DNA from 3 places in the Holdemanella hominis genome. Region 1 is predicted to be linked to each of the others. Evidence: a T-box and tRNA genes for the amino acid it is inferred to sense, from the RefSeq annotation. Region 1 holds a T-box; the other regions hold tRNA genes.
The links. A T-box is a leader RNA that pairs with one kind of tRNA and senses whether it is charged. The one in region 1 lies ahead of ileS (isoleucine--tRNA ligase), so its partner is inferred to be a tRNA-Ile.

Region 1 (13,154 bases):
CCCTTCACTTGATTGTGAGCTGGATTGTTTGTACAGGCATAATCCTTACATCCATCACAATCCGCTTTTAAATCTTCACACCCTTCAGGTTTGGGTGTTTTTTTATTCATTAAGTACAAAACAATATAGATAGCGACTAATGCGCCAAAGAACAATATTGCCAATAAGTATTTCATTATACAATTCCTGTAAAGCAAGAGAAAGCCATAGCCATGATGGCAGCCACAATCAATGCGATTGGATTCCCAACAAAGGCATTTGGAACTTCACTTTGTTCTAGTCTTTCACGAATTGTAGAGAAAATGAATAATACAAGGGCAAATCCTAATGGAGTACCGATTGAGTATACTAACATTTGTGCAAAATTATAACTACTAGAAATATTTACTAAACATACATTTAAAACAACACAGTTTGTCGTAATCAATGGTAAGTAAACACCTAATGATTTATAAAGTGCTGGACTTGTCTTTTTAATGAACATTTCTGTTAATTGAACTAAAGAAGCGATTACCAAGATAAATGTAATCAAATCCATAAATTCAAGTTGTAAAGGTACAAGTACTAAATAATAAAGTGCATATGTAACAAGTGCTGCAACAACGATAACGAAGACAACGGCAACACCCATACCGATTGCTGAGCTTTTCTTTTTAGAAACACCCATGAATGGGCACATACCTAAGAATTGAGTTAAGATAACGTTGTTAACTAAAACACTCGTTACTAAAAGTGCCATTAATTCACCCATCTTACTTTTCCTCCTTCGCTGCAGCCTCTTCTTTTGCTGTTACATGTTGTTTATAAGCACCAACAGCAGCGGCTAAAACCGCAAATGTAATGAAGGCTCCAACACTAGATCCAAAGATACTCACTGTGAAGTCTTCGGGAATAATGTGTAAGTTTAACCAAACTTGCGCTTCGTTAAATGGATTTACCACTTTGATTCCACCTGTTGAAATCAATTCACGAATAAATGACATCGCTAATACTGCTAGAGTATATCCTAGACCCATTCCTAAACCATCAAGAGCTGAATCTAAAACACCGTTTTTACTTGCGAAAGCTTCTGCACGCCCCAAGATGATACAGTTAACTACAATCAACGGAATGAATACACCTAAACTTGTATTTAAACTTGGCGCATAGGCTTGAATCAACATTTGAATGATTTTTACCAATGTGGCGATGATGACAATATAAACGGGAATACGAATTTCATCTGGCGTAATTTTACGAACACATGAAATAATCACGTTGGACATGATTAATACGATAATAACACTAACACCCATACCAATCGCATTGTTTACAGTTGTAGTGATGGCTAGTGTTGAACAAATTCCTAAGAACAATGAGAATACTGGGTTATCTTTTATTAAACCCGCTTTAAAGTTTTCAAAACGATTCATCTAGATAACCTCCTTACTTTAATGTATCGACAAGTTTTGCCGCTTCATGAATACCACTAACAACAGGACCAGAAGAAACAGTCGCACCAGAAATTGTATCCAATTCACCAGTCGCATTTTTTCCTTCTAGAGATTTCTTAAATGGAGCTTCTGTTACTTTCGAACCTAAGCCCTTAGTATCTCCATTGCTGATGGCATTGTATTTGTCGATTTTCTTACTGTCTTTATCAATAGAAACTAAGAATACTGTTCCTTCTTTATATCCACTTACACTCATGTTAAAGATATAAACGTTTTTATATTCATAAACCTTTTGAACTGTATTAGAATCCAATGTTGCATCGACCACTTTAAAATCATTTGCGTTCGCATCTGGATACATAGCTAATAATGATTCTTTTTCTTGTTTTTCATTATTTGCAGCAATAACAGGGGCAGTCATTTGATTCGCAAATGCCAAGGCACCACCTGCAACGGCTGAAACAATAGCCAAGAATAAACCTAAATGTACGATCTTGTTCATAGTGTTACCTCCACTGTTTCAACAACAGCTGCAGTTTCAGGAACAGCATCTACCTTTTGAATGGAACTAGCTGCATAGAAGCTTATAGCTAAACCAATCAAAGCTAGACATGCACAAACAATTCTTGATTTTTTTACCAATTCCAATTGTTTTCCATCGAAATAAGATTCGATCCAAGGTGTAAACATATTCATCAATAAGATGGAATATAAGCATCCTTCTGGAAGATTTGCTTTTAAACGAACTAAAGTTGTTAAAATTGCTGCACCCATCGCAAATACAACACGACCACTTGCACTTGTTGGACTAGTGACTGGATCTGTCAACATAAATACAGCACCAAAAATAACACCACCTGTTAATAAGTGTAATAATGGATACCAAATAACAGCTGGAATTCCATGGTATGAATCAATGCCTGTAATAGCCGCTACAACGGCTGTTAATACAAAGATTGTTCCTAAATAAACAACGGGAACTCTCCAATCAATAATTTGACGAACCGCAAGTACTACACCAATAATCAAAATCAAGATTGAGAATGTTTCACCAATAGATCCAGGATATGTACCTAAAGCTAGACCTGCAAAGCCTCCATATTGAGACAAGAATGAATCCAATACAGTTGCATTGCTTGGTAACCAATGGTATGTGCTCGCAATCACTGTTGTTGGTGTTGCTTGTGAAATTAGGCCTACACTCACACCTGTAAAAGCTTGTAGAATCACAGCACGTCCTACAGCTGCAGGGTTAAAGATGTTTTGTCCAAAACCACCAAATAATAATTTCGCAAGTACAATTGCGAATACTGTCGCAATAATAACTGCATAACAAGACATATTCACAGGTACCATTAAAGTTAAAATGATAGCTGTTACCCATCCAAATGAGCTCTTTAAGAAAGTTTTAACATCTTTCTTCATAATCTTTGCGAAAATGGATTCGCAAACGAATGTAGTAATTAAAGAACAAGCTAATAAAAGAACACAATGTAAAGCAGCACTAGCTCCCCATGCAGAGGCATAGTAAATAACGGCTGCTGCAAACACAACAAGTAAACTTAAAGATAATTCTTTCATGATACGTTGTGTTGACAAGTTATTCTTAATGCTTGGACTTACATGAAAAGTAAATTTCATTTGAATCCTCCCTACTTTTTCTTAAGCATAACAATACGTTTTGCCTTACGAACATTTTCAGTTACATCGATATGAGATGGACAAATATATGTACACATTCCACATTCGATACAACTCATAACGCCACGTTTTGACATTTCGTCAACGTCATTGGCTTTTAATGCAGCTGTAATTCTTACTGGCTGTAAACCACTTGGACAATGATCACTACATTTACCACAACGTAAACATGCGATCGCATCATCGTTTGCAGCTGGAAGTACAGTTAATGCATTCATAGCACGATCAACGACGAACATATCATTGACAATGGTTTTACCCATCATAGGTCCACCTGAAATCAAGCGGACAGTATCTTGTGTATATCCACCACAAGCTTCGATGATTTCACTAACAGGCATACCAACTGGTACACATACGTTATGAGGATCTTTTACGCATTCACCACTAACCGTTAGATTCTTTTGTGTGATGGCTTCTCCTTTTTCAAAGGCTTTCGCAATCGCGATGGCACTTGAAGCATTTCCAATGATAGCACCCGCTTCTGCAGGTAATCCACCATATTCTTTATGTAATACTTCACGCACTAAAACACGTTCCCAACCCATTGGATACACATCAGGGACTGGACGAACCTCAACTCCAGCCGCATCTGTCAATACAGATTTTACTTTTTCAATTAAATCTGGGTGAGATTCTTTGATGCAAATGTAAACCATTTTGGCTTCAGCCATTTTCTTCATGATTTTTGCACCTGTAACTAAATCTTTGGCATCATCCATGACAGATCGGTAATCGGCTGTGATGTATGGTTCACATTCAACGGCATTGATCAAAACATAATCAACTCCATCTGGTTTCATATATTTTACATAGGTTGGGAAACCAGCTCCACCTAAACCAACAATACCTGCATTCTTTACAAAATCAACACACTCTTGGCGAGTAGCACTTTGCCAGTCTAATGGCGCAAAAGATTGAACTTTCGTTTGTTTAAAATTGCATTCAATCACCATGTGATTTTGTGGACGCAAAGAATTGTGCATACGCTTAACAATTCCTTTGTAAGTTCCAGAAACACTTGAATAAATTGGCACATAAAAACCTGACTTTGTTTCAGCCAGTTTTGTTCCAACCGATACAGTATCACCCTCTTCGACAAGAATATCAAAGTCTAAAGTACGGCCTGCAACCAAAGGAATATAGACTTCCTTTTTAGGCATAAGATGTAATAATTCAGACTTTTCTGTCAATTCTTTTTTACCACGGATATGCTGTCTCATTGGTCCTAAAAATAGTGACATATAAATCCTACCTCCCATTTATACTTTTTAATCATAGGCCTTTTTTTTCACAAGTTCAAGAATTTTTTGACAATTTCCCATAATTCAGGTAAGTACTTACATTTACATTAAATGGAAAACATTTTATAATACTTTTATGCAAAAAAATAAATCCATTCTATCCTGGCTGGTAATATCCGTATGCTTTCTAATCTTTATTAGTTCCGTTATATTCTTTGTTCAAAATAAAGGTAATGAAACAACAGAAAACCTAAATGTTACATTAACAGATATTGGCTTTGACACGCCCATCACTCTAAATTGCTCATGTTCACAAGCCGATTTTGCCAAGTATACAAAGATTATAAGAAAGACATTTAAAGAAAACAATAAACGCTTTGACCAGTACCACGCCTATAAAAATATGAATAACCTATATACATTAAATCATGAAGCTTATAATCATCCGATTCAAATGGATGAAACCTTTATAGATTGTTTAAAACTAGCCATGCAGATGCAGTCTGAAAACTCACAATTTGATATCAGCCAAGGTGCACTTTTAAATCTATGGCATGAGGCTAGAGAAAACACGCAAATCCCTCCAAGTGATGACAAGATTCAAGAAGCTTTAAATCATATTGACTTAGATAAAATTCAAATATCTGGTCATGAAGTATCTTATTTAGATCCAAAACTATCCATCGATCTTGGTGCCATTGCCAAAGGATATACCGCTCAACTTGCCAAAGAAGCATTAAATAAAGCTGGCCTAACCAATGGATATATCAATGCGGGAGGTAATGTTGTCTTACTTGGCGAAAAAGAAGATGGCACAAATTGGAAGATTGGTATTCAAAGTCCAGATGCAAGTGATGCCCTAGTTCAATATTCAACAAAAAAAGCCACTTGTTTAGTTACAAGTGGAGATTACCAAAGATATTTTACATATAAGAATAAAAAATATTCCCATATCATTGATCCTAAAACCGGTTATCCTGCAAACTATGTTCGAAGTGTAACCGTCATCACAAAAGATTCAGGCAAGGCCGACGCCTTAAGTACAACGTTGTTCTGTATGAGTGTTGAAGATGGAAAGAAATATTTATCCACACTGGATTATGATGTACAAGCCATATGGATCGTAGATAAAGATAGTGATGTTTCATCGGATTTAGAAACAAAAGATTATAAAATCATCACAACTGATAAAATAAAAAACAGAGTAACTCTTGTCGATTAGAGTTACTCTTTTCATTTACATATTAATCATGTAATACGTGGTTACAACGATCACACAATCCATCTTCATTATCAGATTCAGTATAGTTCCAGCAACGAGGACATACATGACCTGTAGCCTTTTCTACTTGTACCTGACAAACTTCAAATTGTTCTAATTCATCCGTTGTGAATGTGACTTTAGATACAATAAACCATTGTGCTACATTACTTAATACACGATCCATAATTTCTTTTTGTGCATCACTTACATGTAATACGACATGTGCTTCTAATGATTTACCAATTAAACCTTCAGCACGTGCATTTTCTAATGCTTTGAAGACATCCTTACGAACTTTAAATAATTCTTCCATATCCACTTTGATCTTTTCAACATCAAAATCCAATTCTAGATCTTTGAATGTCGTTAAGTGAATACTTTCGGCATCAAAGTGCATGTAGTCATTGACTTCTTCACAAGTATGAGCCAAGATTGGAGCCCACAATTTAGTCATCACTTCAACAGCATTATAAAGTACAGTTTGAACTTGACGACGAACTGGTGCATCTTCTTTTTCAATATAAAGAATGTCCTTCGTGTAATCTAAGTAGTAAGCGGATAATTCATTTGTCATTAAGTTTGTCAAATATGTAACAACATCGGAGAAACGATATTCATTATAAGCTTTTCTACAGAAATCTACAGCATCTTTTAATTCAGTTAAAATATATTGATCCAATTCACTTAATTCATTGAAGCTTACACAATCTTTGGCAGTAAATTTTTGATCATCTAAGTTTGCCATTAAGAAACGCAATGTATTACGTACTTTACGATAGTTTTCACTGACTTGTTTCAAAATCTTTTGACCCATTGAAACATCCGCTTGATAATCTACGCTACAAGCCCATAAACGTAAGATATCTGCACCATATTTCTTTGTGATTTCACTAGGAGCTACGGCATTCCATTGTGATTTAGACATCTTAACTCCCTTTTCGTCCATAACGAAACCATGTGATAAAACTTGTTTGTATGGAGCTTTACCATGAACGGCAGTACCAACAATCAAACTAGAGTTGAACCAACCACGATATTGGTCACTTCCTTCAAAATATAAGTCAGCAGGATAGCCCAAACCACGATCCATCATAGCGCCTGTATGACTTGATCCTGAGTCAAACCAAACATCCATAGTATCTGTTTCTTTACGGAAGATACCATTTGGTGAATGTTCATTTGTATACCCTTCTGGTAATAAATCTTTAACGTCTCTTTCAAACCAAACGTTTGATCCATATTCACTAACTAACTTGGCTACATGATCAAAAATAGCTTGATCCATAATTGGAGTATCGTCTTCTCCATAAATAATAGGAATTGGAACACCCCAAGCACGTTGACGAGAAATACACCAGTCATTACGATCAGCAATCATATTGTGCATACGTTGTTCACCCCAAGCAGGTACCCAAGATACAGAGTGAATTTGTTCTAACAGTTCATCACGAATTTGATCAATTGACGCAAACCATTGTGTTGTAGCACGGAAAATAATAGGCTTTTTAGTTCGCCAGTCATGTGGATAAGAGTGGGTAATGAATTGAAGTTTTAATAATACACCCAATTCATCTAATTTTTGAGTAACTGTCTTGTTGGCATCTTCCACATATTGGCCGGCAAGCCATTCACCAACATCATCCATCATGCATCCTTGTGCATCAACGTTACAATATACTGGTAAACCATATTTCATACCAATGTTAAAGTCATCCACACCAAATCCAGGTGCTGTATGAACACATCCAGTACCAGCATCAGCTGTTACGTGATCTCCGCACATCAATAAACTTTCTCTTTCTGGATACAATGGGTGTGTACATGTAATGTATTCGAATTCTTTTCCTTTGAAAGTCTTTAAAACATCACGTTTTTCAACTTCAAACTTATCACATAATTCTTCAACCATGCTTGAAAGCATAATCAATTTTCCCTTTTCTGTATCCACTAATGAATAGTCAAAATCAGGATTTACACTAATTCCTAAGTTTGCAGGAATTGTCCAAGGTGTTGTTGTCCAAATCACAAAGTTGCAGTCTGTTTCCAATACACCTTTTCCGTCTTTAACAGCAAATTTAACATAAATAGTTGGGCTCTTTACATCTTTATATTCAACTTCTGCCTCCGCTAAAGCTGATTCACTACTTGGTGACCAATATACTGGTTTTAATCCTTTGTAGATTAAACCTTTCATGGCCATCTTTCCAAAGATTTCGATCTGGTGTTTTTCAAAACCCTTTTGAAGAGTGATATATGGATGATCATAATCTCCAATCGATCCTAGGCTTAAGAATCCTGCTTTTTGATTGGCTACTTGTTTTAAAGCATAGTCGTAACAGATTTTTCTAAATTCAGCAATTCCCATTTTCTTACGGTCATACCCCAATTTAGTCACAGCGGTTTCAATTGGTAAACCATGTGTATCCCATCCTGGAATATATGGTGTGTTGTATCCTTCCATAAAGTGAGATTTTACAATGACATCTTTTAACACCTTATTTAAGGCATGTCCTAAGTGGATGTCACCATTTGCGTAAGGAGGACCATCATGTAATACAAATGATTCTGCTCCTTTTCTTCTTTCTAACATCTTTTCATACAATTTTTCATCTTGCCAGCGTTTTTGGAAACCAGGCTCTTTTTTAGTCAAATTTCCACGCATTTCAAATGCCGTTTTAGGCATATGAAGTGTTTCTTTGTAGTCCATACTTTATCTCCTTTTCCAAATAAAAAAAACGTCCTTATAAAAGGACGTAATAAACACGCGGTACCACCTTAATTCATAGTTTTCACTATGCACTTTCATGAGATAACGGCTCAACCGGATCAAACTACTATCATTTCATAAGATCAGCTCAAAAGGGATACCTTAATTCTTATTCATACAATGTTTCACCAAAACTCATTGCTCTCTACAATCCTAACGAATAAAGGCGTGTCTTTATCTTAGCTAAATATATTGATCAAAGTTCAAAACAAGTCTACCCTTTTTTGTGGTAGAAACCACTTCTTTAAACTGGAATCGACCTGTCTTTCTGATTGACACGAAATCATTATTGCACAATTGTAAATTTTGTTCAAGTACCACATCATTAACTTTCACAAATCCTGCATGAATCTTTTTTAACGCTTCACTTCTAGAACAATGTGACAATTGCGCAACTACACTATCTAAACGTAAACTGCTGCACATAACATGTATTTCTTTTTTGTTATTTTCCGTAATGATATAGTCTAAACACTCTTCAAAATGAACTGTACACTTACCAATCTGCGTACAATTGTCAATGATATATTTTGAAATCTTTTCTTTACAAAAGATATATAGATTCTCTTTTTGCACAATCAAATCCCCAATAACACTTCTTTCAATGCCAGAGTGCATTAAACATCCTAAAAGATCGGAGTGGGTTAATGTTTTAAATTTTGAATTGTATGTGGCATGTAGACAAACGCAATCACTAAAGCCCTCATACCCTTCAGGTATAAAACATGCGATCTTTCTTTCTGCATTCTCGTACCCACCATCAAAAACAAGACATATATTTTTGGGCACCATGCTTTGAAGAATGTTCTGTTCAGAAATCGATAAAAAATAGGTCATGATCGGCCTATTTTGTTTTTGAAAGATACGAATTTGATCTTTCATCTGCGAAATAAACACCTCATGACCTACCATAAATGAGCTCATTAAAAGTAATTATTAGTCTTCATCTTCGAAGTCGTCTGGACTTCCTAATGAAATAGTTCCTTGTACACCAATTTCAGCTGGAGAACATAAAATTACGTTTTGACCGATTTTCTGAATTTTTCCATCAAGCGCATAAACAACACCTGTTAAGAAATCAATTGTACGTTGTGCATAATCACGATCTAGCTTGTGTAAGTTAACTACTACAGCACGACCTTCTTTTAAGCGTTGTCCTACTTCTTCAGCTTCTCCAAAGCTTCTTGGTTCAAACAATACCATTTTTGTATTTGAATTCAAAGAAGTTGCGTTCGTACGAGTTTTTGGTCTCTCATAACGACTTTGAGGTTCTACTTCTTCTACCTTTTCAGCTTGTGGTGCTTCTTGATAATCATCATCTTCTTCGATTGGAGCAACGAAGTCTTTTACTTTATCCATAAATCCCATGGGAAAAACCTCCTTAACGAACATAATTATAGCACAAAGAATAACTTATTCAAACTTATATTCTTTTTTTTCTTTCAGAACAAAAGACATGCCATTTTGACATGTCTTTCACGCGTTTATTCTGTTTCAATCAAGCCATAGCCACCATCATGACGTTTGTAGCAAACGGCAATCTTATTTGTTTCATCATCTGTATAAATGAAGAAATCGTGTCCTAATAATTCCATTTTCATGATGGCTTCATCTAAGCTCATTTCCTTTGGAACGATAGATTTAGTACGAACTACTTCGTCATCATCTACATCTTCATCATTAAATAATTCATGATCTAAGAAAGCTTCCGCAAGTGATTCTTTATTTTTACGTGTTAAACGTGTTTTTGTTCTACGAATTTGATCTTCCAATTTATCTACAGCACGATCAATAGCTGCATATAAATCGTCATCTACAACCTCGGCACGTAGAATCGCATAACGTGTTGGGATTGTAACTTCAATTTTTTGTTTTGTTGGATATGTACGAACCAAGACATTCGCTACATCATCCTCTCTGATAATGAAGTACTTTGTTAAAACATCCAATTTTTTATGGATCTTATCTGAGATTCCCTGAGTTACTGTGATGTTTTTTCCTACAATATTGACTTTCATATTATGTACCTCCTATATGATTTGTATTGCTACTTAGATTATAGCACGTTTATTTTGTTTTACATTTTTCGACAAGAAATGACAAAAATATAACCAGTTTTGCCAAGGAGGTTGACAAGACACAATGTAACTATTTTCAGAAAATAACTTGCATATTTTCATTGAATGAGCTATAGTATAGCCAGGTGATTAACATGAACATTCAATCTACATATTTTTACTTTAGATAGCCCTAATTAAGCCAATCACAACTGAATGGTATTTTAATTAGGGCTTTTAAGCATTAACAATTTTACTGTTAATGCTTTTTTGTTACTCACAAATGGAAAGAAGGATATTATTATGATTATTACTTTAAAGAAAAATGCACCCAAACACGATGTCGACAAATTGATTGACAAATTCGAAGGCATGAATCTTCAAGTCACAATGATTCAAGGAGATAACTATAACGTCTTTGGTTTAGTTGGAGATACAAGTATCGTAGATGAAAAAAGCGTTATGGCTAACCCTATCGTCTATAACGTGCAACGTGTTGCTCAACCTTATAAATTGGCCAACCGTATGTTTCATCCAGAAGATACCATTGTAGATGTGAATGGTATTCAAATCGGCGGCAAAAAAATTGCGATGATTGCAGGTCCATGTTCTGTTGAGGGTGAAAACCAAATCTGTCGTATTGCCAAAGAAGTAAAAGCTGCCGGTGCAGATATGTTAAGGGGTGGCGCTTATAAGCCTAGAACAAGTCCATACGCATTCCAAGGTATGGGTACTGCAGGAATCATGTCCATGGTAAAAGCTAGAGAAGAAACAGGACTTCCTATTGTATCTGAACTTATGAGTGCAGAACACTTAGATGAATTCGTAGAAAACGTAGATATCATTCAGATTGGTGCACGTAATATGCAAAACTTTGATTTATTAAAAGCTGTAGGAAAAACGAAAAAACCAATTTTATTAAAGCGCGGTATGAGTGCTACGATTCAAGAATGGATCATGGCTGCTGAATACATTATGTCAGAAGGAAATCCAAACGTCATTTTCTGTGAACGTGGTATTCGTACATTTGAAACCTATACACGAAATACATTGGATTTAAGTGTTGTACCAATCATTAAAGAAAGAACACACTTACCGATCATCATTGATCCAAGTCATGCCGCTGGTGATTATAAATTAATTGAGTCCTTATCTCTTGCTGCTATTGCAGCTGGTGCTGATGGATTGATCATTGAAGTGCATGACGATCCAGAAAATGCTTGGAGTGATGGTGCTCAAAGCTTAAAACCAAAACGTTATGCCGAACTTATTGAAAAAGGAAAAGCCATCGCAAAAGTTATTGGAAGAGAGTTATAAGAAACTGCACACGCAGTTTCTTTTTATGTTAGAATGTTTTGGGTGATATAATGAACAATCCTTATCCTTATTCAAATGACAATAAAAGATATCAAACCATTAATTATTATTTTCGCAACAAATACCATCAAAAAGTAGCGAAGATTCCATTAAATGCTGGCTTTACCTGTCCAAACCGTGATGGATCTAAAGGAACAGGAGGATGCACTTTCTGTTCGAGTATGGGCTCAGGTGATAGTATTTTATGCTTTGATGATTCTTTACAAAAACAATATAAAGAAGGCTTAAAGCGCATGCAAAATAAGTGGCCTGATTGTATTGGGTTTGCGTATTTTCAAAGTTATTCCAATACATATGCTCCACTACCTATCTTGAAGAAAATATATGACCCTTTCTTTAAAGACCCAAACATTCCTGGCGTCGCGATCGCAACACGTGCCGATTGTATAAATGATGAAATTATAGACTACTTAAATAGTCAAAATAAAGAAGTCTGGCTAGAGTTAGGTCTTCAAAGCGTACATGAAAGCACCATGGAACGCTGTAATCGAAAACATTCAACACAAATCGTGTTTGATTGGTTAGACAAATTAAAGGACACAAACATCAAAACATGTGTACATATTATCAATGGACTTCCTGGTGAAGCCAAACAAGACATGTTAGAAACTGTCAAACAGATTTCTAAACATCCTGTCGATGCGATCAAGATTCATATGCTGCATTTGATTGAAGGGACACAAATGGCTAAAGAATATGAAAAAGAACCATTTCATATTTTAACTTTAGAAGAATATGTCGATATTGTAGTCGATCAATTGGAGTTATTACCCCAAGAAGTCATCATTGAACGTTTAACAGGTGATGGAATTGCGAAAGATCTAATTGTGCCAAAATGGACAATCAAGAAAACGATTGTGACAAATGAAATTGATAAGTTAATGGTAAAAAGAAATACGTGGCAAGGCAAACATGTCTAACCACGTATTTTTATTTATTTCAAATTTAAACAATAATATCTTTTCTTACCACGACGAATGATTACATAGTTAGATACATATGCTTGAGTAGAATCAATAACTAAAGCTTCATCATTGACTTTGACACCGTTTAAGCTAATGGAATTCCCTTTGATCCACTCTCTAGCTTCACGACGACTCGAAGCAATCTTAGCCTCTACTAAAACATCGATTAAAGTCTTTCCAGATTCTTGATCTACTTTGTCCATGTTTTTAACCGCATCTAAACGTTGTTGTTCATCCAAATCATTGAGTTGACCTCTGAATAATGCGTTTGTGATTTTTAAAGCCGATTGTAAACCTTCTTCACCATGTAAATCACGTACAACTTCTTCAGCCAATTTCTTTTGTG
Region 2 (6,141 bases), on a different contig from region 1:
TTCATAAGACAAGTCCTCCTGTTCTATTCGACTCTATTATACTATATTCAAAATAGGTTTAATAGATAGATTTGAGACTTTCTAAATTATTTTATTTGTATCATTATATCACCAATGCGAATATATGATATTTATTAATATTCTCACATGTTCACATTAAATTCACATACAATTAATATATGGACACAACTTATCATTCAAACATTCGAGTTGAAACTGATTCGCCTTATTCAAGAAGTTGGTGGATTAAAGAAGCCTGAAGAAAAGAACAGACTCTATAAAGATCATCCTAAAGGATTCTATGTCTATGCCAAGTTCAAATCCAATGACAACGATTCCAAAAATAGTAAAGATATTCAAGGCTGCTGCGTAAACTACTTTATTCGCTATGCAGGTAGACCTGCCATGGCTGAAAATAGAATCACAGAATACAATAAAGAATCAAATACTGTCAGCTGGTTCTACAATGATCACAAGGATGAGAAAAGATATGATGTCACAGATAATGTGATTGATTTTATAAACCGCCTTATTATACATATACCGGACTATCATTTCTTAATTATTCGATGCCAATGCTTCTAAGAAAACCATAGATAAAGTACATGCACTTCTTGGAATCAAAAAGAACAAGGATAATTCTCGTAAACCTAAAACTAAAGTCCTTAAAAACAAACTCAATAAATTCAAATACCGCACTCATTTAATAGATTCTTTTAACCTAAGATCCAATTCAATGTAAATGTAAAGCCACAATGCAGTATATTTATACATATAATTCATTCAAGGACAAAAGAAATGACAGAACATACTGAAAAAGATATATTGATGAAATGTACAAAACTCGGTTACGAAGAAGAAGCACCTAGATAGTTGATCGATAAATTAGTTCCAAATGAACTTGAAGAAAACTATATGATGCACTGCCCTGAATGTGATCATAAGATGATTGTAAAAAAAATAATTCAACAACTAAAAGACAGACAAATACAAAATGTTGGCTATTACGATAGTCGTTTTTGTCATTCCTGATAATTCATATCTTGTGATATTTTAGTGCTATTTCACATATCATATTTCTCTGTTCCGAAGTCAAAATCTTAATATAAAAAAAAAACTGCATATGCAGTTTGAATTTTACAAATGGTGGAGCGTATCGGGATCGAACCGATGACCCCCTGCGTGCAAGGCAGGTGCTCTCCCAGCTGAGCTAACACCCCATTATAGTAAGCGTCTAAAGAAATCATGGTGGGCCTGAATGGACTTGAACCAACGACCTCACCCTTATCAGGGGTGCGCTCTAACCACCTGAGCTACAGGCCCATATCCCCAAGACGCTCATATATAATACCATAAATATTCATCTTTGCAAGTACTTTTTTACTTTTTTTCTAAAAATTTTCTCTTTTCCTGATAATACACACGCATAATTGTGGAAACCAATAGGATTCCCAAAGCCAAAACACCCGCAATACTCAACGTTTGAAGCCCCATATTTAGTGTGTTTTGAGCATCCCCACGAATGGCCGCAAGCATCGTACGATACATACCGCCTCCAGGAACCAATGGAATCAATGCACAAACTAAAAATGTTGTGACTGGTGTCTTACATTGTCGTGCCAATATTTCTGATGCTAAGGCTAAACCTAAAGCCCCATAGAAATTGGATAATATTTCAGAACAATCTAAATACAGTCCCACCTTGTAACAGACACCACCAATGGCGCCTACAACACCGGCTAGCCATAAATTTCTTCCTTTAATATTAAATAGGAAACCAAACCCTAAACTAGCAAGGAATGAAGAGATTCCTGCTTTTAAAATCACATATATCATAATTCATTCCCCTATATCCAAAAATACATCACAAAACCAGCCCCTACCGCAATGGCAATAGCACACAAAAAGGCATCAACCGCTCTTGCGACACCAGAAACATAATCTCCTGCAATCGTATCACGAATCGCATTGGTAATCGCAAGTCCAGGCACTAAAAGCATAAAGCTAGAAATAACCATAATATCCACATTCGTCTGCGGTAATGCTTGATGGATCAATTGCGCACTCAGTGCTGCAGATCCTGCCGATATCGCATTATTCAAGAAAGAATTTAGTTTGTGTTTTGACAAGAAACAGCTAATACAACGAATCAAAATCCCAATAAAAAAGGACATTACAATTTCTAATAAAGTCCCATTAAAGAACATTCCAAATCCAGCAGCGCCAACCGCACCAAAAAGCATTGTCTCTTTAAATGTATAGCGAGACATCCCCTTAATTCGATCCAATTCATTAGCTAACTCATCCACTGATATTGGATTTGAACAAATTCTTCTAGAAAGCGTATTAATTTGATCAATACGATTCAAATCTACCTCTCCCGTGTGTACCCTGCAAATACGCGTCATTGTTTGATTGTCATACGTCAAAGAAAACATGATACCCGTTAAAGTCACATAGCTATCCGCATATTCAATACCTTCAAAACAATGACACATTCTGACCATTGTTTCTTCGACACGGCTGACTTCCGCACCACTCTCCACTAACATCTTTCCTGCTTCAATAATTGTATTCAATAACTTCTCAATATTCATAATCAAATTATAACAAAAAATAAGCAGAAAAACTGCTTATTAATCAGGAATTTCCACTGTAATCTTGTCCAGTTCTTGAGACACATTTAAAGCGTGGTCATTAATACGCTCAAAATCTGTAAAAATACGTGACAACATCATGCTAACTTCGCTTGAACATTTCTTTTGTTTTAAAGCTTGAATCTGTGCTTCACGCCAACTAGATACAAGTGAATCAATCACATCATCTTTACGTTCTGCCTCTTCTACATCATCCAAATCATTCTTCATATCCTCACATAACTTCTTCATGTGCTCTATAATTTCAATTTCCGAAATTGTCATATCTCCTTGAAGACGTTTTGTCGCCTGATGATTCATATTCACGGCATAATCACTAATACGCTCAATATCCACTAACATCAAATAGTAGCTAGACAATGCTTGAGAAATATTCACATTCAAGTTTGGCGTAGCCAAAGCCGTACTAATATATTCACTAATGACTTTATCCAAGTAATTGACTGTATCCTCTCTTTTGTAGATCTGTTCATCTGTCTTATCACTAAACTGCAACAATTGATCAAAAGCCTGATTTACATTCTCATACGCAAGACTCAACATGTGCATTGTTTCATCATTAATTTGTTTAACCGAAATAGCTGCACCACCAATCATCTTCTTAGACTTAGGTAGTGGCTGCAAATACAATAAACGCTCATCTTCAATCTCTTTATTTTCAACCGGCAAGATGTGTTGTGCAAACTCAGCCAAATACTTTCCAAATGGAAGCAACAAGATTGTTGTACAAACATTAAATATAGTATGCATATTCGCAATCTGTGCAGTCGGATTGTATGGCGTTAAATGAATAACCCCAGATACCAATGGTGTAAACATACATACAATTGTAAAGATCGTTGTACCAATGATATTAAAGCTCAAGTGAATGGCGGTAGCCTGCTTAGCCTCACGACTTGTTCCAATTGAAGCAAGAACAGCCGTAATACAAGTACCAATATTCTGTCCAAACAACACATATACAGCTCCATCCAAGCCAATAACACCACTGGCTGCTAGGGCTTGTAAAATACCTACTGAAGCTGAACTCGATTGAATCAAAGCCGTAAATCCTGCACCCACCAAAATACCTACTAATGGATTTGAGAAATTTGTGACTAATTCAACAAATTCTTTTGATTCTCTTAATGGCATCATAGCTGTACTCATCATATTCATACCAATAAAAAGAATACCCAAACCTGCAATGATCTGCCCAATATCGGTTGCTTTGGCACTCTTCGTAAACATAATCAATGCCACACCCATAAAGGCAACTAATGGAGCAATGGCACTTACATCCAGCGCGATCAACTGACCCGTAATGGTTGTACCGACGTTAGCTCCCATAATAATCCATACAGCTTGTTGTAAAGTCATCATCTGTGCGTTGACAAATCCAACGACCATAACTGTTGTTGCACTCGAACTTTGAATAACCGCCGTAACAAGCGCACCTACAATGACTCCTAAAAATCGATTTGAAGTTAATTTCTCCAAAATTTGTTTTAAACGATCTCCAGCCGCAGCTTCAAGACCATTTCCCATCATCTGCATTCCATATAGGAATAAAGCTAATCCACCCAATAAAGACAATATATTTGTTGTTGTCATATTTTCCACCTTTTCATAATTACACACTTAATATAAATTTAAACGCAAATTCATACTATCTTTACAATGTTAAATCTATGTTAAATTTATTTAACAATTCAAAATAGGGTGTATAATAACCCCAATAAAAGGAGAATTTTATGACAACAATCATTGAAAACAGAAGAAATTTACACCAAATTCCAGAAATTGAACTTACCACACAAAAGACAGCGCAATATATTGAAAACGTATTAGACTTATATGACTGCATCATTGATCATCCCATCCAAAATAGTGTAACCGCCTATTTTGATAACCAAAAAGAAAAGACAATCGTATTCCGTTCCGATATGGATGCACTTCCTATGGAAGAAAATACAGACCTAGAATTCAAAAGCACCAATGGATGTATGCACGCCTGCGGGCACGACGGCCATATGGCCATGGTTTTAGAATTAGCGAAATATGCCAAGGAAAGCGACTACAACGTATTATTGTTATTTCAGCCAGGCGAAGAAAAACCTGGTGGCGCCAAACCTATCATTGAATCTAAATTCTTCGATAAATTTAATATTGCCGCCATCTACGGAACACACATCTATCCAGAACTTGAAAAAGGCAAAGTCTATACGCGTCCTCATGAAATGATGGCAGGCGGATGTGAGTTTGAACTTTTAGTAAAAGGAAAAGCCAGTCATGCAGCCCAACCTCAAAATGGAATCAATGCACTAACGGCTTGTGTAGAAATTCTACAAAAGTCTTTAGAACAAGAAGAAAAAGCTTTCGACGACAACACATTCCACCTTCTTCATTTTGGAACTTTCCATTCTGGATCAGCTTTTAACATCATTGCTGACCAAGCCCATGTACGAGGCTCTATTCGCTATTATGATCCAAAGGTATTTGATCAAATTGTGAATATCATTGAACAAAACATGAATAATGCAATCAAAAAATACAAGGTGCAAGTAAACTTCAAAATCAATCACCACTATCCACCTGTATTCAACAACGAAGAATTATTCTATACAATATACAAAAACAATCTAGTCAACAAACTAGAAAGCCCTGTACTTATCAGTGAAGACTTTGGCTACTATAGAAATGTAGCCCCATCTATCTTCTTCTTTTTAGGTACGGGAGACACCATTCCATTACACTCAAATAAGTTCACCTTTGCTGAAGCCATCCTATACAAAGGTGTGGAACTATACAGGAAACTATTAACGACAAAAAACCCATTCTAGTAAGCACTAGGATGGGTTTTTATTATTATGATACCTAAAAATCACGCTTAAAAGGGTTGGTTTTCTCTGCGGCTATAAAACTTTACTGCCAGCTCGCAAAGGGCTTTATTTTTACTTATTCTTTCTCCTTGCTTTTTCTTGTTTATACGCCTGTTGGTGTGGTTCTGAGAATGGATTTGCGTACTCTTTTACACTCATTTTATCCATTGCTATATCGTGCATTTCCTGCTCTCGAATATGTTTTGCAACTGTAGCATCATTCAATCCTACTGTACTTACATAATATCCTTCACTTCAAAAATGTCTGTTTCCAAACTTATATTTCAAATTTGCATGTCTGTCAAACATCATTAATGCTGACTTCCCTTTCAGATATCCCATAAATGCAGATACAGATAATGATGGAGGTATCATTACCAGCATATGTACATGGTCTCTCATCAAATGTCCTTCTATTATTTCTACATGCTTGTATCTACATAATTCTCTCAATATTTCACCTAAATCTTTTCGATATTGATTGTATATCACTTTTCGTCTATACTTTGGAGTGAAAATGATGTGATACTTACACATCCATTTTGTATGTGCTAAAGAGTTTGCTTTATTAGCCATCATAATCACCATTCTTTCTTATTTTGATAGCTTGAACACCTTCATTA
Region 3 (13,154 bases), on a different contig from region 1:
TTCCTTCAAGACTGCTTGAAAAGGCTCTGGCTTGTTCTAAGTCAAAATAGTTTGTATGAACATCTTGATCTAGAGTTGTCATTCCATCAATAGCTTGTTCCATAAGTTTGGAATCCAAATTTTTGATTTTATTCGAATAATACCAATCTGAATTCAAAATTGAATAAATGGTATCAAATTTTTCTTGTTCTTTACTATTTCCTGTCGTTTTTTTATTTAAAATAGCTGGTACACTTATGCCTGCGCCAAAACATGCAATGCATAGTAGTGTAATCAATATTGTTTGACTTTTTTTTCTCATAAGCTCATCCTATTCTAAAACAAAATGGGACGAATCATTCGCCCCAATAATTCCATATAGAAAGTATACGAAACAATCCTTTATTCTGCAATGTTTTTATCGTTTCATTTTCAAATATTTTCTTGCCGCAAACAAGGATGCGAACCCACCAATCAAGGCTCCCGCAAGAATGATAGAGAGTCCTACTTGAAAGCTGATTGTACTTGGTTTAAATAGGGCAAACATAGGTGTGAATAGTTTTCCGTCTAAACTTTCGTACAGCTTTTCATATCCAAAATGCACCAATAAATATGGAATGATAGATCCAATTAGTCCAATAAAAATACCTTCGACAATGAATGGATTACTGATGAAACCATTCGTTGCACCTACTGTACGCATAATAATAATTTCATCACTTCTTGAATCAATTGTCGTTCGAATCGCGTTATAAATCAAATATAAAGACAATAGAGTCAATAAAGCAACAATGCCTAAACCAATCTTTTGAATCATATTCAACATGTCTACTAAGCTTGTAACGCTGTCTCCTCCAAAAGCTGTGCTGGATACGCCATCAATTTTTTGAATCTGCACACTTGTTTTACGGATAGAAGAAGCATTCTTTACATAAACAAAGAAAGCATTGGATAAGGGATTTGTTTCTCCTCGATAAGCTTTAAAAGCATCTCCCTTTTCTTTGATCATAAGTTCAAGTTCATCATCTTTAGAGGATACTTCTACCTTTGAAACATTCTTCAATTTAGATATTTCACTCTGAATACTTGATATAGCTGTTTCATCATCGATATCCTCATTTAAAATAATGTGAATACTCAAATCTTTTTGAACATCATTCGAAAAATAATTAACGTGTAATCCAATAATCAATATCGAACCAATCAAAAGTAGGGTAATGCCAATGGCACTAATGGCAGAAAAGCACAACATAATATGTCTTTTCATTTGGAGAAAGGCATACTTCAATTCGTATAAAAAAGTACGTAAACCTTTCATCATAAACTCTTATACCCACCTTTATTCGAATCGTGAATCACATATCCTTTGTCTAACATAATCGTACGTTTTTTAAAGCGGTCAACCAATACTTTATCATGTGTAACCATCATGATTGTTGTATCTAGTTTTTGGTTGATTTTTTCTAATAATGAAATAATTTCTAAACTCTTTTCGGGATCTAGATTTCCTGTTGGTTCATCTGCAATCAAAACTTTTGGTTTATTCGCAATGGCACGGCCAATCGTTACACGCTGTTGTTGTCCTCCAGATAATTCGTCTGGATAACTTCTAGCCTTTTCTTTCAAATCAACAAGCTCTAATACTTCCATTACACGTTTACGAATTTGTTTGCGTGGCATACCCACAACTTCTAGGGCAAAGGCAATATTTTCAAAGACAGTTAATTTTGGAAGTAAACGATAATCTTGAAATACGCAGCCAACATTACGTCTATAGTATGGAACTTTTCTATGTTTTAAGGCCCCTACATTAATACCATCTACAATAACTGCACCTTCATCTGGAACTTCTTCTCCATTTAGCACTTTGATCAATGTAGATTTACCAGAACCTGTGGCTCCAATCACATAAACAAATTCACCTTTATCAATATGTAAATTTACATGATTTAAAGCATGTACTCCATTGGGATATGCTTTTGAAACATCTTTTAAATCAATCATAATGTTCCTCCTAACTAAAGAACTTTTCTGGTCTTTCCCTGCAAGGCGCTGCTTTGCCAGCTTCACAAGAAGTACCTGTGCCTGACCAGCCTGTTCCCCACGCAAAATCAGCACCCGCACTAAAACGAGCTACCGCATCACTTACAGACATTGAACCTAGATTATAGACTTCAATATGTGTATGTGGCCCACTTGAATTTCCTGAATTTCCCGATAACGCGATTGCTTGACCTTGTGAAACACTTTGTCCTGCACTTACGTAGATTGTTTGCGACAAGTGACAGAAACTTACGGCATAAAGTGTATCGTTCACATTACACAACATTTCTATTGTGTTTCCACCACCATAAGGATATCCTGACCAGTTACCCAAATAGCCTGAGTTGCTTCCTACAGGGGCTGCGGCATATAAAATCACACCACTTGCTGGAGCTACTACAGTTGTACCAATTGGAGCTGCCCAATCTAGTCCTAAGTGCATGCCTCCACCAGGATATGCCCAGGTACCTGCACTTTTGCTTCCACCTTGTACAGGATGTATAAATCCAGATACGGATTCAATCGATCCTGAGAAGTTTGTTGAAATCACAAAGTCTCGAATGCTATTCATGTCCACTTGTGCGGAACGTTTCTGTGCTTCTAATTCTGTAATTTTTTTCTGATATTCTTCAACCAGTTTATTATAAGATTCCTCTAATTTACTGGCCTGCTGTTTTTGCGATTCTAATTCTGCCTTTTGACTTTTTGCGTCTTCATCTAAACGTTTTTGTTCATCTTGCTGCAAAACAAGTTCTTTCTTTAATTTATTTAACTTTTTAATTTGCGACTGATCATCTTCTGTGATTCTTTCAACTCCAGAAATACGACGAAGCATATCACTTAAACTATCCGATCCCATGATCAAGTCTATAATCATATTGGTTCCAATCGTTGTTTGTTCATTTTTCATACGATTTTCGATTTGTGCGTTCCAAGCATCAATTTCAGCTTGTTTTGCCTGAATCTTCTCTTCCAATTCTTTAATGTTGTTTTCAATCAACTCAATCGATTTTTCTTTTTCACTTATCTGCGTTTGTAAATTGGAAACCAATTCTTTTTGTTCCTTGGCAAGCTGCTCCATTTTTGTCGTATCACTCTGCAAAGAAGCTATGCTCGAAGTATAAGCTTCAATACTGTTTTGCAGACTTTGTTTACGATTCTTCTGATATTCCTGAAATCCCTGACAAGCTTTTACGCCAGCTTGTGAAGTTTGTGCCTGACTACACTTGGCATACCAGGCTTCTGTATCGGAATAGTCTTCTGCTGAAACAGGCATGATTAATGAGCAGGCCATAGCTAAACTTAGAAAACCTGCACAGAATTTATATTTTCTCATCGTGTCCACCTCAAATATTTTCTAACGGCTAAATAACTTCCTAGCATTCCTACAACCATTCCAATCAAAAGAATGCCACCTGAAGTACAAAGTACGAATGGATATGGTTTCAGCATACTCATCATGTCACTAAAAAACATACCATTCATTACGTGGTAAAGTCCTGTATAGCCAAATATACAAATCAAAACAGGGCCTAATGCACCCCAAAAGCCAATAAAGATTCCTTCTAATACAAACGGTAAAGAAATATACCAGTTATAGGCACCAACTGTTCGCATGATCGCAATCTCATCTTTTCGTACTAAAATTGTCATTTTAATAGTATTTCGAATCAAGAATACGGCAATCAAAACCATCAATCCAACAAAGACACTTCCCCATACACGGATATTTTTAAACAGTTGAATCATCGTGTTGATAGCACTACCTCCATATGTAGCTTGAACAACACCATCCATTTTAGAAATTTTCTTTGTCACTTTTGAAATTTTTGTGTTGTCTTTTAATTCCACATTCAAAACGTCATATAAAGGGTTCTTGTCCTCTCCCTTATATTGTTTAAACATCGCCCCATTTTCTTTGATCAACGCATCCAATTCCTCTTCTTTACTTGAATACGTTACTTTTTTTACGGAAGCAAGAGATGAAATTGAATCGGATAATTCACTAATTTCTTCATCTTCTAGTGTTGGATTTAAAGAGACTTGAATCATAAATTCACTTTCAATTTGACTCGTAAATCCTCCGACATTCATATAAATCACAAATATAAACAAAGCCATTAATAAAGCAATGCCAATCGATACAATGGAAGAAAAGGTCATCAAGAAATGACGGTGCATATCTTTATTGGCACTGTGTACTAGTCTTGGTAAACTCTTAAAAAACAGTAACATTTTTATCACCTACATCACTAATTATAACATATCTATCAAATCAACCTACAAATCACAAAATTTCACATACACCTTCATTCTAATCCTTCCATGTGAAAATAACATTAAAGTCGCTAATTTTCTCAAAAAATGATATATTTTTCTTATAGTTTTTATAAAAAGGGGAAAATTAAAATGTACATATTTGAAGATTTAATAGGCTATATCTTCTTAGCATCTTTATTAGGGATTATTTTAACTATTATTATTGGTCCTTTTGTTTACCTTACGATTTACATAAGGAATAAAAGAGAAGAAAAAGCCATTGAATTAAATAACAATCTCAAAAGAGAATTTACCAATAAATATCAATTAGATATAATGCCGAGCAACGCAATTATCGAGAGCACAGAAGAATGTTATGCAGAAAATTATTATCAATTAAATTTTCCACATTGGAAATTTGAAAATATGAATAAAACAAAAGATAATCGCATGAACAATAATTATATTGTCTGGGAAGATAGTTATCTCTATATTGACAACTATTTAATATCTTTTGATAATCCATTATCCCTAATGGACTGTATCTATCACTTACGAAATAATAGCGTTGAAATAAAGAAATCTTTTTACGAAATTGAAAAGATAAATAAAGAAAAGAGTAAATTTGAATATAGCAACACCCTCCTGTCAATTACAGATTTAATCAGACTATATAGTTCAAAGCCTACAGATTTTGAGTATTATTGTGCAAATATTTTTAAAAAAATAGGCTTTGAAGCTGTAGTAACTCCGCCAACTAACGATGGAGGATATGATATAAAATTATTGAAGAACAACAATATATTCGCTTTAGTTGAATGCAAGTTATTTGATAAAACAAAAGTTGGACGACCATTAATCCAAAAACTTGTTGGAGCTAGTGTCACAGAAAAAGCCAATAACTTGATTTTTATAACGACAAGTGATTTTTCAAATGAAGCAATAGAATACGCTAATGCCACTCACGTTCAACTTATTAACGGCGAAAATCTAATCAAATTATCCGAACGTGTCTATCATAGTGACAACAAAAATTATTTTGATGAAGATTCTGTAAGACTTGATATTCAAGACTTCTTAGAATACATACCAAAAGATATTTTAGCAATCTGCTATGATAATATGTAATCATTAAAAAGAATCCCGAAAAATCGGGATTCTTTTTATAAGCAAAGATCGATTACTCGATCTCTTATAAGCTTTGACCTACTGCATCTGCCTTTTTAATAGCGTCAATAAACTCTTCTTTTGTGAATGGGAAAGGTGCATTTTTCCACTCATTTGTTTTTGTAGCCGCTTCAGTCAAAGCTTCCAAATGGCTTTCATCCAAGTCCACATCCGCTAAAGTCACTGGTAAGCCGATTGATTTATTGAATTTTGCCATTTTCATTAAATTTTCTTCATCTTTGGCATATGCATACAATACTAATACACCAAAGGATACAACTTCGCCATGTAGATGGTGTCCATCACGTGTAATTGAGCAACTACCATTATAGAAGGCATGCGCAATGCTTGAATTATAATAATATTCTGGTTGGTTTGTTAAGTTTGAAACATATCCAGTTGATACGACAATATCCAAGGCAATAGCTTCGATTGCAGCTGAATTTGTATCATTTTTACAATCTTCCATACCTTGTTTACCATATTTCAACAATGGTGCAGTACAAGTTTTCGCCAATGCCAATCCCATTGTAGCCGTGTGATCTAAAATCTTTCCTTGTGTTGCGAATTCAACTTCACATTGTTTAGACAACGCATCCCCAATTCCGGCCCAGAAATATTCACTTGGTGCTTTTGCGATGACATCTGGATTGATAAAAATGTGTGCTGGACAATGAGGATATGAATAGTGGTCCAATGCTCCATTATCATCATATACTACGGCAATAGCTGTAGCGGCCGAACAGTTTGAACAGATTGTTGGAAATGAAAAAACCATTTTGTCATTCATCTCAATGGATGCGGTTTTACAAGTATCGATAGCTTTTCCTCCACCAATCGCAAAGATAACATCGGCTTCTTGTACGTTTGAATTTGAAGTCAATTTATGTACGTTCGTCATAGTACATTCAATACCATATACAATTGAATCTGTAATAATAATATCAGTCTCTTTAATGGCTTCACGAATTCTTGGTTCAGTAGCCGCCAAAGCTCTTTTACCACCAATCAATACAACTTTTTTAACATTGTACTTTTCACATACACCTGGGATTTCGTTGTAACAACTTTCTCCGACTGAATAATTAGACATTTCAATTGTTTTCATAAACTTCTACTCCTTCTTTTACTTCAATACTTTTTGTATGATAATTCTTGTATACACCGACCGTTAAGAATGGAACAATGATGATTGCGATAGCTAAATATCCACAATATCCATATCCATATTTAATAATATTTGTTAATCCGGCTAAAGAAATTGTCATGGATACAATAATAATAAAGGCAGATACAATAATTCTTTTCTTTACTGGATTTTCTACATTCTTTAAAACACGCATATTTTCAAAGCGAGCCACAAATCCGAATGTTGTTGTTACTGCTGTAGAAATTAAGCAAAGTAATAAACAAATACCATATACAACAACCATCCAATTGGCATTCATCGTATTTAAACTCGTCAATGTAGGAAGAGTTGTTTCTCCATAAACACTCTTCCAAGAAATTAACATCAATACACTTAATACTAATGCGACAGCATTCATCACAAATGAGACCCACATTGCTTTTGAACAAGATTTTCGATCTGGTAAGATAGCTCCACATGCTACGATCGTTGGTAATGTCACACATTGAAAGCCTGCATATGTAAATGCATTTAAGATGGCTTTAGGCATATCCATAAAACCATTTACAGTAAAGTCATTTGCTAAAATAGCTCCAATATTTTGACCTTTCATGATTCCCATACCATAAATAACAATAGCTGTTACCAAAATAGCCATACCCATATATGTACTTGCCATACGAACCACGTCAGCTCCAAAAATTGTTAAGCAAAGAACAACAATTCCAACCGCAACGACACAAGCATAATAATTAAATCCAAAGTATTGTTGCAATGCACTTGCAGCTCCACTAATTGCTGCTGCAACAGCCATCAAAACCATGATATTAAAGAAGATCTCAAATAAGATTTCCAACTTATCGAATGGATGATATAAGTTTTCAAACAATTCCTTTGCACTTGTCAAATTTCTCTGGTTATACATCACCATGGCTTCTCGCATTGTCAATATCAATAGCAACATAGCTATTATGGCACTCACAATACCAGTCCATCCTAAACCTACATAATATGTATTTGCCTGATTTCCTGTGGCAAATCCACCTCCAGCATGTGCTGAGAATAATACAGCGCCTACCGAAAATATCGCCATTTTCCCAACTTTTTGTGCTTTCATAATTTTCCTCCTATAACGTGCACAACAAGCTAACAAAAAAACCAATCGTTTCTTGCTGCCTGTTTAGACAGAAGAGACGAAAGGTTAGAATTACAATACTTCCGCGGTACCACTCTTCTTCATTCATTTAAGAATGCACTCATTTCAGATGCTATCACATCCTGCTTTATTAACGTTAAGCCTACGTTCAAGTCTTATCAACCTGACCACTCCATGGTAAGTTCAAAGTTCAATCCTTTATGTCTTGCACCAACCGACAACTCTCTAACAAAGACTTTCCTTTTACTACTCCATTTCCTTGTGTTTTATGCGTTTATAATAACACCACATTTTCATTTAAGCAAGCATTTTATTACATTTATTTTCAGTAAATTCGAATCTATGTTTTACATCCATCAAAAAAATGGTACATATTACTCATATATACCCTCAATTTCTAATAATTTTTCTTTCTTCTCAATTCCACCTGCATATCCAGTTAAACTACTGTTGGATCCAATTACTCTATGACAAGGAATCAAAATCGAGATCTTATTATGTCCTACAGCACTTCCCACTGCTTGTGCTGACATTGATGGAGAAATCATTCTTGCGATGTCTTTATATGTCATAGTTTTACCATAGGGTATTTTAAGAAGTAGTTGCCAAACTTTCTTTTGAAACTTTGTTCCAATTAGATGCATTTTAGGCAAAACTTTTGGTTCATTACCACTAAAATAAAGATTTAACCATTCTTTTGTTTCTTTTAAAACAGCCGTTTCTTTTTCAACAGGGTCTATCAAACCATCCGCATAATATTTTTGATTTTCAAACCAAACACCAATCAATCCGATTTCATCAGCCGCCAATAACATTTTACCTAATGGTGAATCATAATATTGTATATACATAATCAAACCTCTATATATAGAAAAAAAGTCATCCGAAGATGACTTACTTTTTTTTAATTGGTGGAGCGTATCGGGATCGAACCGATGACCCCCTGCGTGCAAGGCAGGTGCTCTCCCAGCTGAGCTAACACCCCATATATTCAGCAAATGGTGGGCCTGAATGGACTTGAACCAACGACCTCACCCTTATCAGGGGTGCGCTCTAACCACCTGAGCTACAGGCCCATTTGCTGAATGCCTATTTAATATACCATGCGATTTTATATTATGCAAGTCTTTTTTTGATTTTTTTTAAATATTATAATTAATCTAGTTTTAGACATCAGTATTGTCAGTTTAATGATTATAATCTTTTAAAATGGAGGTATCTTATGAGTCAAATAAAATGTCCCAATTGTGGAACTGTATTTCAGGTGGATGAGAGTCACTATCATGAAATCTTACAACAAGTCCGTAATGAAGAATTTGAAAAGGAATTAAAAGAAAGAGAAAAGAATTCAAACCAGGTTCTTCAGTCTAAACTTGAAAAAGAATATGAAGCTAAATTAAGTCAGAAAACTTTAGAAATCAAAGAGCTTCAGGCAAATAAAGAGCAAGAAATCATTTCTTTAAAAGAACAATTAAAGTCTACTGAACAAATTATCAAGAGTGAAACTGAAAAAGCTTATCAAGACCAATTAAACAAGAAAGAGCTTGAAATCAAACAGCTGCAATCGGACTTCAATCAGAAACAAAGTGATAAAGAGCAGGAAGTCATTTCATTAAAAGAAAAGCTAGAAGCAAGTACGCAGTTAACGAAAACTGAAACGCAAAAAGAATATCAGGAGCAATTAAATCAAAAAGATTTAGAGATTTCTAAACTCAATGCCAAATTAGAACAGATTCTTTCACAGAATAAAATCCATGAATCTAAGGCTGAACAAGAATATAGATTGCAGCTACAGGCAAAGGAAAATGAAATTCAAGCCTTAAAGAACAACATTTCAAACAACGAAAAAGTATTAAAGGCAAATCTATTAAATACATACCAATCAAAGCTAAATGAAAAGAACCTTGAAATCCAGTCTTTAAAGCAAGATATGGATAAGGCTAAGGTTGAAAACGAATTGAATGTAAAGAGTATTAAACAAGATCTACAAAATCAAATCGAGCAGGATAAAATGAAATATCAGCTTCAAGAAAAGAGCTTGCAGGAAAAATACGATACTTTACTACAAACCAAAGATGAGCAAATTGCCTACTATAAAGATTTCAAATTAAAACAGTCTACTAAAATGATTGGTGAATCTTTAGAACAACATTGTGAAATTGAATTCAATAAACTTCGTGCTACTGGTTTTCAAAATGCATACTTTGAAAAAGATAATGATGCTCGTACAGGATCAAAGGGTGACTATATCTATCGTGAGTTAGACGAGAATGGTGTAGAAATCATTTCCATCATGTTTGAAATGAAAAACGAAAATGACAAAACAGCTACAAAACATAAGAATGAAGATTTCTTAAAAGAATTAGATAAAGACCGTAATGAAAAGAATTGTGAATATGCTGTTCTTGTTTCTATGTTAGAGCCAGAAAACGAATTATATAACACGGGTATTATTGATAAATCCCATCGCTATCCAAAGATGTATGTGATTCGTCCTCAATTCTTTATTCCAATGATCACCATTTTAAGAAATGCTGCATTCAATTCTATGCAGTATAAAAATGAATTGCAGTTGATGCGTAATCAAAATATTGATATTACACACTTTGAAGAGAATATGAATGATTTTAAACAAAAGTTCTCAAGAAATTATGAATTAGCTTCCAAAAAATTCAATACGGCTATCGAAGAGATTGATAAAACAATTTCACATCTTCAAAAGACAAAAGAAGCCTTACTATCAAGTGAAAGACAATTGCAATTGGCTAATAATAAAGCAGAGGATCTTACAATCAAGCGTTTAACTCGTAACAATCCTACAATGAAGCAGAAGTTTGATGAATTAAAGAAATATGACAAATAAAGGACATTTCCAATAGGAGATGTCCTCTTTTTAAAACATATTCATGAATAATGAAATGATAATCCAAAGAATAGTAAATATTAAATATAAAAGGTTAGGAATTTGCTTAAAGAATCTTACATACCAATTCTCATTTGTCTTCTCTTCTTTAATAAATGCATTCACTTCCTTTGATTTTAGTATTATTGTAATGAGGCCATAAATCACAAGGGCAAGTACTAAAACTGTAATCAAAACATGATTTGAATAAACCGACATTAAAGCTAAAAAGTTATTACCTGCATGAGCTAGCATAGTAACTAAAATACTATCCGATTTAAGATACATATAACATAGTACCAGTCCCATAAAGAAAGCGGGTATGGCTTGTGTAATATTTAAATGTAAAAGTCCAAATAATAAAGAAGTCACAATAATCGCAAACATTTTATTATATTTCGACAATGTTTGTAGAATCATACCTCTAAATATCAACTCTTCAAATATAGGTGCAAGCACGACAACACTGATAAAAGTAAAAGCGTTATACATTAAACTGCCGCTTAACGAAAAATCTGGACTTGTATTTGGTAATCCAAATTTTGATAATAAAGCACCAATAATACCAATCGCATAATTCAGAAAATACATCATTGAAACAGTATCTATTGTCTCTTTGGGTTTAAATGTAAACTTCAAATCTTTGATATTTTGTTTAAAAGAACTACTCATAAACCATAATATGATGATTCCAGATATAAAAGAAATCAACATTTCAATGCAGGCATTGATTGCAGAATAATCATAATACAAAGAATACATAATTAAAGGCATTGCGACAAAGCTAAACAAAAAAGAGAGTGTCAGCTGCATAATAATATATAGCCATAATGAGCCTCCAACTTTACTTAATTCTTTATCGGGCATAAATTTAGGTGGTTGTTGCATAAAATCCCTACTTTCTTAAATTTATTCTAACACAAAAGAGGCTCTTAGGCCTCTTGTAAAATATGAAGTTTTCTTAATGATTCCTCAATTGAATCTAAATCTTCTTTTGATTGTGCACTCACCGTATGACAATGATATCCACTCGTTAGATCCGTTAAAGGTTTTGCCTGATTCTGTGAAATAGAATCAATGAATTCCTTGACTTGTTTTCTAGAACTAATGTTCATTTTAGCCTCTAACTTTCCATATACATCATGTTTGACAAATACATTTTCAATACAGCCACCACAATCTACGATCGCATTCATTTCTTCTTCCATACGATCATTCAAATGAAAACAAGAAAATACTCTTCGAACTCTTTGATGTGAACATACATATCCTTTGTGTGTCGCATAAATATGAACATTTCTTGCCTTTAATAAGGCAATATCCTGCACAATGACTTGTCTTGATACATTAAACTTTTTGGAAAGTTCACTTCCTGAAACTGGCACTTCGCTTTTTGAAATCGTGTCATAAATGGCTTGAAGTCTAGCTTCTTTTTCCATTTATTTCACCTGCAAGTTTTTTAAAGACAAATCTAAAATAGGTGCTGAATGCGTTAGAGCACCACTTGAAATATAGTCCACACCTAAGGCAGTTAATTTTTCAATATTCTCTTTTGTGACATTTCCAGAACATTCAGTTTCGGATCTTCCATCGATGATTTCAATTGCTTTTTTCATATTTTCAACACTCATGTTATCTAACATGATAATATCCGCACCTGCTTCAACCGCTTCTTTAACCTGTTCTAAATTTTCTACTTCCACTTCAATTTTACGAACGAAAGAAGCATAATCCTTTGCCATCTGAACTGCATTCGTGATTGAACCAGCTGCTGCGATATGATTATCCTTCAACATAACACCATCTGATAAATTGTATCTATGGTTATTTCCACCACCAACACGAACTGCATATTTTTCAAACACACGCATATTTGGTGTTGTTTTTCTTGTGTCCAACAGCTTTGTCTTTGAACCCTTCAAATAAGATACGACACGATTTGTATAAGTGGCAATTCCACTCATTCTTTGAAGATAATTCAACGCAGTTCTTTCACCTGATAAAAGAACACGAACATCTCCAGACACTTCAGCCAATAATTGTCCGTTTTTAACGGCATCCCCATCTTTTACATAGAATTTCACTTCCATGTTTTCATCTAATAAATAAAAGACTCTTTCAAATACTTCAAGGCCTGCAATGATTCCTTCTTCTTTACAGATCAATTGTACCTGCCCATATTGATAGGAAGGCATGACTGCATTTGTTGAAACATCTTCACTTGTTATATCTTCCTGCAAAGCTTGGATCAATAAGTGATCCACATTTAAACGCATTGTATTCTTATCCACGAGCTTGTCTCTCTCTTTCTATTTCTTCAAGTACCATATCATGATACATTTTTTCTTGATTTGACAACTGATGTGACTTAATCACATTCGTCAAATGATCAAATTCACTAGTTGTTGCCGGTTTATTTTTCAATAAATCTTCAACAGCTCTTTTACCCCACACTAAAGATTCAAGTAAAGAGTTGCTAGCCAAGCGGTTTCTTCCGTGAACTCCGTTGCAGCTCGTCT

Region 2: it encodes a tRNA-Ile, which carries the amino acid that the T-box ahead of ileS (isoleucine--tRNA ligase) is inferred to sense. The anticodon was not compared.
Region 3: it encodes a tRNA-Ile, which carries the amino acid that the T-box ahead of ileS (isoleucine--tRNA ligase) is inferred to sense. The anticodon was not compared.

Annotation. Positions count from the first base shown of each region.
Region 1 is NZ_JACRWH010000002.1:65,602-78,755, forward strand. It holds gene H8911_RS01060 (hypothetical protein) at 1-176, opposite strand, end outside; gene H8911_RS01065 (electron transport complex protein RnfA) at 176-751, opposite strand; gene rsxE (electron transport complex subunit RsxE) at 753-1,412, opposite strand; gene H8911_RS01075 (RnfABCDGE type electron transport complex subunit G) at 1,426-1,935, opposite strand; gene H8911_RS01080 (RnfABCDGE type electron transport complex subunit D) at 1,932-3,074, opposite strand; gene H8911_RS01085 (RnfC family protein) at 3,086-4,378, opposite strand; gene H8911_RS01090 (FAD:protein FMN transferase) at 4,515-5,600, shown strand; gene ileS (isoleucine--tRNA ligase) at 5,623-8,349, opposite strand; T-box leader at 8,387-8,599, opposite strand; gene H8911_RS01100 (YlmH family RNA-binding protein) at 8,593-9,321, opposite strand; gene H8911_RS01105 (cell division protein SepF) at 9,346-9,777, opposite strand; gene hpf (ribosome hibernation-promoting factor, HPF/YfiA family) at 9,894-10,427, opposite strand; gene aroF (3-deoxy-7-phosphoheptulonate synthase) at 10,770-11,783, shown strand; gene mnmL (tRNA modification radical SAM protein MnmL/YtqA) at 11,834-12,763, shown strand; gene tyrS (tyrosine--tRNA ligase) at 12,778-13,154, opposite strand, start outside.
Region 2 is NZ_JACRWH010000076.1:416-6,556, reverse strand. It holds partial or broken gene H8911_RS11415 (hypothetical protein) at 1-5, opposite strand, end outside; gene H8911_RS11410 (transposase) at 148-585, shown strand; gene H8911_RS12580 (hypothetical protein) at 874-1,032, shown strand; tRNA gene H8911_RS11405 (tRNA-Ala) at 1,145-1,220, opposite strand; tRNA gene H8911_RS11400 (tRNA-Ile) at 1,247-1,323, opposite strand; gene H8911_RS11395 (threonine/serine exporter family protein) at 1,381-1,836, opposite strand; gene H8911_RS11390 (threonine/serine exporter family protein) at 1,848-2,597, opposite strand; gene H8911_RS11385 (Na/Pi cotransporter family protein) at 2,637-4,250, opposite strand; gene H8911_RS11380 (M20 metallopeptidase family protein) at 4,391-5,479, shown strand; partial or broken gene tnpA (IS200/IS605 family transposase) at 5,591-6,094, opposite strand.
Region 3 is NZ_JACRWH010000016.1:16,621-29,774, forward strand. It holds gene H8911_RS05525 (S41 family peptidase) at 1-301, opposite strand, end outside; gene ftsX (permease-like cell division protein FtsX) at 398-1,300, opposite strand; gene ftsE (cell division ATP-binding protein FtsE) at 1,297-1,983, opposite strand; gene H8911_RS05540 (murein hydrolase activator EnvC family protein) at 1,994-3,358, opposite strand; gene ftsX (permease-like cell division protein FtsX) at 3,355-4,257, opposite strand; gene H8911_RS05550 (restriction endonuclease) at 4,432-5,409, shown strand; gene H8911_RS05555 (iron-containing alcohol dehydrogenase family protein) at 5,474-6,556, opposite strand; gene H8911_RS05560 (YkvI family membrane protein) at 6,543-7,694, opposite strand; T-box leader at 7,764-8,002, opposite strand; gene H8911_RS05565 (methylated-DNA--[protein]-cysteine S-methyltransferase) at 8,108-8,584, opposite strand; tRNA gene H8911_RS05570 (tRNA-Ala) at 8,643-8,718, opposite strand; tRNA gene H8911_RS05575 (tRNA-Ile) at 8,733-8,809, opposite strand; gene H8911_RS05580 (DUF2130 domain-containing protein) at 8,956-10,596, shown strand; gene H8911_RS05585 (CPBP family intramembrane glutamic endopeptidase) at 10,627-11,523, opposite strand; gene H8911_RS05590 (transcription repressor NadR) at 11,568-12,074, opposite strand; gene nadC (carboxylating nicotinate-nucleotide diphosphorylase) at 12,075-12,926, opposite strand; gene H8911_RS05600 (L-aspartate oxidase) at 12,919-13,154, opposite strand, start outside.